Regions from separate parts of the Exiguobacterium sp. EA-TM-5 genome, predicted to be linked through region 2. Evidence: a T-box and tRNA genes for the amino acid it is inferred to sense, from the RefSeq annotation. Region 2 holds a T-box; the other holds one or more tRNA genes.
What was found. The T-box of region 2 lies ahead of ileS (isoleucine--tRNA ligase). A T-box ahead of a tRNA ligase gene usually reads a tRNA of that ligase, here a tRNA-Ile.
Positions count from the first base shown of each region.

Region 1: it encodes a tRNA-Ile, which carries the amino acid that the T-box ahead of ileS (isoleucine--tRNA ligase) is inferred to sense. The anticodon was not compared.

Region 1 is NZ_CM132670.1:2,684,697-2,688,121, reverse strand. Features, by position in the region: gene ACV3PA_RS14190 (Na/Pi cotransporter family protein) at 1-1,547, shown strand, start outside; tRNA gene ACV3PA_RS14185 (tRNA-Met) at 1,676-1,749, shown strand; tRNA gene ACV3PA_RS14180 (tRNA-Ile) at 1,761-1,834, shown strand; gene ACV3PA_RS14175 (alpha-amylase) at 1,951-3,411, shown strand.
Region 2 is NZ_CM132670.1:1,572,657-1,576,081, reverse strand. Features, by position in the region: gene ileS (isoleucine--tRNA ligase) at 1-1,305, opposite strand, end outside; T-box leader at 1,363-1,603, opposite strand; gene ACV3PA_RS08060 (DivIVA domain-containing protein) at 1,604-2,125, opposite strand; gene ACV3PA_RS08055 (YlmH family RNA-binding protein) at 2,151-2,921, opposite strand; gene ACV3PA_RS08050 (YggT family protein) at 2,918-3,193, opposite strand; gene ACV3PA_RS08045 (cell division protein SepF) at 3,196-3,425, opposite strand, start outside.

The DNA.
Region 1 (3,425 bases), 1.1 Mb from region 2:
CAGCAGGAGACCGATTACGTTATATCCTTGATAAATACACGACGAATCCATTCTTAGGTATCTTAGCAGGTATCGTCGTAACGATTTTAATTCAATCGTCATCCGGTACGACCGTCATCGTCGTCGGACTTGTTAGTGCGGGTCTGATGAATTTAAGACAGGCAATCGGAGTCGTCATGGGGGCAAACATTGGTACGACGATCACTGCCTTCATCATCGGCTTTAACGTCAAGGAAGCAGCACTTCCGGCAATCGCGATTGGTGCGTTCTTGATCTTCTTCTTCAATAAAGAACGTGTTCAGTATATCGGACAGATTTTCTTTGGCTTCGGTGCACTTTTCTACGGTTTGACATTGATGGGTGACGGGATGGCACCGCTCGAAACGAGCGTTTGGTTCCGTGAGTTGACTGTTTCGATGTCGGATAATCCATTACTTGGTGTCTTCGTCGGAACAATCTTTACCGTGCTTGTTCAGTCGTCGTCTGCAACAATCGGTATTTTACAAGAGTTGTACTCAGGTGGCATGATCGATATCAAAGCAGCACTACCGGTCTTGTTCGGTGATAATATCGGAACAACGATTACGGCGGTTCTCGCAGCGCTTGGAGCGTCAATTGCAGCTAAGCGAACAGCAGCGGCGCATGTCATCTTCAACATTATCGGAACGATATTGTTCTTAATTGCCTTACCAATTTTCTCGAGTTTTATCACGTGGATTACAGGTGCACTTGGCTTAGGTCCGAAGATGCAAATTGCCTTCGCACACGGAACATTCAATGTCGTTAACACATTGATTCAGTGCTGGTTCATCGCGCAAATCGCATGGCTCGTTCAAAAAATCGTTCCGGGTACGGATACGACGATCGATTCAAAACCACGTCATCTTGATCAAAACATTTTGAACCAGTCTTCTTCACTTGCTTTGAATCATGCGAAGCTTGAAGTCTTACGTATGGGAGAATTCTCGAAAGACGCCCTTGCGAAAGCGCACCGATACACGCAATCGCATGATAAGAAAGATGTAGCAGAATCACAGCAGATTGAATATGCAATCAACCACTTGAACACAGAAGTCACGAACTATCTTGTTAAAGTAGCAGCACATGATTTATCAGAACGTGAATCAAACGATCATTCGTTACTGATGCATGCGGTTAATGATTTTGAGCGAATCGGTGATCACGTTGAGAACATCGTCGAATTGGTCGACTTCCAAATCGTCAACCGGATCCAATTCACGGATGCTGCGAAGCAAGAGCTAGATGATATGTATGCCTTGACACAAGAAATCGTCGATTGTGCCGTTCGCGCCGTCGAAGAGGATGATGTCACACGAGCTCGGAAAGTTCTGGAACTCGAAGGCAAACTCGATGCACTCGAACGTTCATTCCGTAAGCATCACGTCCTTCGTGTTAACGCTGGCGAATGTACGGGACAAGCGGGAATGATCTTCGTCGATCTCTTGTCGAACCTCGAACGAATCGGCGATCACGCTGTCAACATCACGGATCTCGTCCTTGAACAGCGGACAGCATTAACGAATTAAGCAAAATACGATTTATCTATGACAGCTGATTTCAAAAAATGAAATCAGCTGTTTATTTTTTTGAAATAGCATATTGACAAGAATCGTCACATCTCGTAATCTAGTAAGAGTAAAGCAACATACATCATGGCGGTGTAGCTCAGCTGGCTAGAGCGTACGGTTCATACCCGTGAGGTCGTGGGTTCGACTCCCTCCGCCGCTACTATTACTTAAGGACCCTTAGCTCAGCTGGTTAGAGCTGACGGCTCATAACCGTCCGGTCGCAGGTTCGAGTCCTGCAGGGTCCATTCAGTAGAACGCTCCTCGTCATGAAACGAGGAGCGTTTATTTTTGTTCCTCCGGGGAATAGTAAAGATATTGTAATAATATTCATACTATAGTAACTAAGGGAGAGCGAAGAGAGATGGAACGTAACCATACGATGATGCAGTTTTTTGAGTGGCATGTAGAGAATGATGGGAAGCACTGGCAACGCTTGAAAGAGCGGGCGCCTGAGTTACGTGCTGCCGGCATCACGTCCGTGTGGATTCCACCGGCGTCAAAGGGTCAATCAGATGAAGATACAGGATATGGCATCTATGACGTTTATGATTTAGGTGAATTTGATCAAAAAGGAACAGTCCGTACGAAATACGGTACGAAGGACGAACTCGTCGAAGCGATTCAAGTTGCTCGTGAGAACGATATCGCCGTCTATGCGGATGTCGTCATGAATCATAAAGCAGCAGCCGATGAACTCGAGACAATCAATGTCGTAGAAGTCCATCCAGAAGATCGTTCTAAAGAAATTTCAGAAGAATTTGAAATCGAAGCATGGACAAAGTTTACGTTCCCAGGTCGTAACGGTAAATATTCAGATTTCATCTGGACACATGAATTCTTTAATGGAACAGATTTTGATGCCCGTGAGGAAAAAACCGGTGTCTTTAAAATTTCCGGAAAAAATAAAGACTGGAACGATCAAGTCGATGATGAGTTTGGAAACTATGACTATTTGATGTTTGCGAACATTGATTATAATCACCCGGAAGTCCGCGAAGAAATGATTCGATGGGGTCATTGGTTCCAGGAAACAATTGATTGCCAAGGTTTTCGACTTGATGCGATTAAACACATCAACTATGAATTCGTTCATGAATTCGCAAAATCGATGATTGAAAAAAGTGAAGGTGACTTCTATATGGTCGGCGAGTTCTGGAAATCCGATCTCGATGATTGCCGTCATTTCCTCGATAGTGTCGACTACACGATCGATTTGTTCGATGTTCCACTTCATTATAAGTTCCATGAAGCTTCGAATCAGGGACAAGACTTTGATTTAACGACATTATTTGCTGACACACTTGTTGAATCACATCCGACGAACGCCGTCACGTTTGTCGACAATCATGATTCACAACCAGGTGAATCACTCGAATCATGGGTAGATGACTGGTTCAAACAGCATGCTTATGCATCGATTTTACTTCGTAAAGACGGCTATCCATGTGTCTTCTATGGTGATTATTATGGTGTTCAAGGACCACACCCAGTAGAAGGTAAAAAAGAAATGATCGATGCTTTATTGTATGCGCGTTATCACAAAGCATATGGTGACCAAGAGGATTATCTTGATGATCCGCATTGCGTCGGATGGGTTCGTCGAGGCGTTGAAGAAATCGAGAACTCTGGCTGTGCTGTCTTGCTATCGAATGCTGATATGTGTGAAAAGCGCATGTTCGTCGGTGAAGAACGTGCGGGACAAGAATGGTTTGACTATACGAATCATCAAGATCACCCTGTCGTGATCGATGAAGAAGGATTCGGTGTCTTCCCGGTTCCGGGTGGTGGCGTCTCAGTTTTTGCTCCACGAGAAGTCGAGTAAATCCGAGGGTCTTG
Region 2 (3,425 bases):
TTCGCCCCACTCTGGTACCCACTGGACACCTTTGATTTCATCAAGGATTTCCGCACGGAAGTCTTTGATTGAAGCGAACCATTGTGGCGTCGCACGGAAGATGACCGGTTTTTTCGTCCGCCAGTCATGTGGATACGAGTGTTTGATGAACGACAGTTTTAAAAGTGCTCCTGCTTCTTCAAGCGCAAGACCAATTTCTTTATTCGCATCTTCATAGAACATGCCTTCGAATCCAGGCGCTTCCGCTGTCATGACCCCTTTATCATCGACTGGGCAAAGGACGTCAAGACCGTACGCTTGACCGATGCGGAAGTCATCTTCCCCGTGACCTGGAGCGGTATGAACGACACCTGTCGCTTCGGCTGTAACATGATCGCCGAGCATGACGAGTGATTCACGGTCATAAAGTGGATGTTTCGCTTTCATGTACTCGAAGTCCGCACCATTGAAGACGCGTCCGACAGTTGCATCTTCCCATCCGAGTGCTTCGATGACTTCAGGAACGAGCGTTTCTGCCACGATATAGCCTTTTCCTTGGTACTCGATCCGTGCATATGTTAATTCAGCACTGACAGAGATTCCAAGGTTCGCTGGAATCGTCCATGGTGTCGTCGTCCAGATAACGAAATGATCCGTCGGCTCAAGGATGTTTTTCCCATCCATGACTTGGAATGCGACATAGATTGCAGCTGAACGTTTATCCTGATATTCGATTTCTGCTTCAGCTAATGCCGATTCAGAAGAAGGTGACCAATAGACAGGTTTTTTCCCTTTGTAAATATAGCCTTTGTTTGCCATATCTCCGAATAACCGAATTTGAGCTGCTTCAAATTCCGGCTGAAGCGTGATATATGGATTGTCATAATCCCCAAGAACGCCAAGACGTTTGAATTGGTCACGTTGGTGATCCACTTGCTCCAGTGCATACTTCGCACACAACTCACGGAATTCTGCGACTGTCATCGATTTACGATCAACACCGGCTTTTTGAAGTGCTGTTTCAATCGGTAATCCGTGTGTATCCCAACCTGGTACGTAAGGCGACTGGAAGCCATTCATTGATTTATAACGGACGATGATGTCTTTTAAGACTTTATTTAATCCGTGACCCATATGGATATCACCGTTCGCATACGGAGGACCATCGTGGAGGATGAATGTTGGTTTCCCAGCATTCTTTTCCTGTACAGCAGCGTAGAGGTTCATCTCTTCCCAACGTGCTTGCATATCTGGTTCACGTTTTGGTAAGTTGCCTCGCATTAAAAATTCCGTTTTCATCATCAATAAGGTTTCTTTGTAATCCATCTGACCATCTCTCACCTTTCGCTTTAAAAGTACAAAAAAAGCCAAGCTCATCCCTGAGATAGGGACGAGCTTGGCTGAACTCGCGGTACCACCCTACTAATCCTGCTCTTCCATTCGAAGACACAGAACCGCTTAAGTACTCGATAACGGGAGTGAACCGGCATGGCTTACTGTTCAGCGAACGTTCAGTCATGCACTCCAAGGGGATACCCCATCTTTTTCGTTGCTCGGGCTTCCACCATTCCCCGATTCGCTGTCAACCGTCAAAGATGCGACGTGTCCTTATCATTGATTTTATTTATACGACATCGTCGTCATTATACGCAACTGCTGGAACATCGTCAAGCGCTCCACGAGAAGAGAAATCAAACGCATCCCAGTCGTGGCTCGTTAATAATTCCATCTGCGCATCGATCAACACTTTGAACCGATTGCGGTAAAGCTCGATTTTCTTGCGCATCTGCTCGACTTCGAAGTCCGTCCGTTGCGCCCGACGCTGTGCTGCGTCTTGCAACTGCTCTGCTTCGCGTTCTGCTTGTTTTAGGATTAAGCTAGCTTCTTTTGAAGCATTCGCTTTCACTTCCTCAGCTGCTTCTTGTGCAACGATGATCGATTTATTTAATGTTTCTTCCATCGAACTGAAGTAATCGACGCGTGCTTGCATATTTTGAATGACTTCCTGTTGTTGACGATTCTCACGTAACAACAATTCGAAATCCTTGATGACTTGATCCAAAAATTCGTTAACTTCATCTTCGTCATAGCCGCGAAACTTTCGTGTGAACTCCTTATTATGAATATCGAGTGGCGTTAATGGCATGATGGATTCCTCCTTCGCATTTATCTTATCCTTTTAAAATACCGTATTGTAGTTTGATCCGGTCCCGCTTCGTCGATCCAAGAATTGCAATCAACTTGACGCGTCCTGTTCCACGTAGTGAGAGTAAGTCGCCTTCTTGAAGCATGAAACTCGAATCATCCACTACTTTATAATTGACCTTACTTTCACCCTGTTTAATGAGCGCCTGTGCTTTTTGACGCGAGAAGCCGAGAATTTCACTCACGACTGTATCGAATCGAAGTGAACTTACGAATCCGAGTGTCTCTTCCCACTCTTGTTCCTTCACTTTCAAACGATCTTCTGCTTCTACACGCGAAAGACGAATCTTCGTCTTTCCAGCTCGTTCAACGTTTGCTTCGATATATGTCGCGACTTCGTCTGCGACGGCAAACTGTACTTGCTCCTGGATGATGACGTCACCAAATTTGGCTCGTTTCAATCCGACGTTCAATAATGTACCAGTGACTTGACGATGAGAAAGTTCAACGAATTTAGTAGGATAATGAATGCGATAAATGGAAATGTCAAAGTCATCCGCGTTGTATTCATAATAATCTGGTGCGAGGATTGCCCGTTTACGTTCAGAGCCTTCAAAACCGCCCTCAAAAAAGAGGGCGCATTTCGAACCGACGAGTTCTTGTGTGATTTGTTGTTCACGAGGATCTAGAAAATCTGTTAATTTGAACGTATAGGTCGCTTCCACATGATCAATCCAGTTCAAGACTGAATCGACGAATTCCCGCTCGCTTCCGCGATAATGATCATAGACACTCATACTAAAAAGATAGCTCGGATACCAGATTGAGCCAAGTTCAAGACGAGGAAGGCTACAATCGGTGAGATATCTAGCATGCCCCCGATAGGCGGGATGATTCGACGGAAGGGCGCTAGGAATGGCTCGACTAACATTGCGAGCACTTGTCCGAATTTCGAGTCACGGGCATTCGGGAACCACGATAGTAAAATATAAACAATCATGACATAGCTATAATATTGCAGCAATGTGCTTAATGTACGACCAATCGCGTACATTACTTGTGAATCCATACTTACCACCCCTTATGATTAATATCATCTTCTCCAAGTAAATTCGAGATGCTTCCTGCTAACTCGACATTGTTCGGGACACAGAGGAGGGTATTCTGACTGATCGTCGTGATCGTTCCATCAAGAGCGAACACAACACCAGATAAGAAGTTAATCATCTGTCGTGATTGATCTTTTGACATACGCTGCATATTGACGATGACCGCACGATTCTGACGAAGATGTTCCCCAA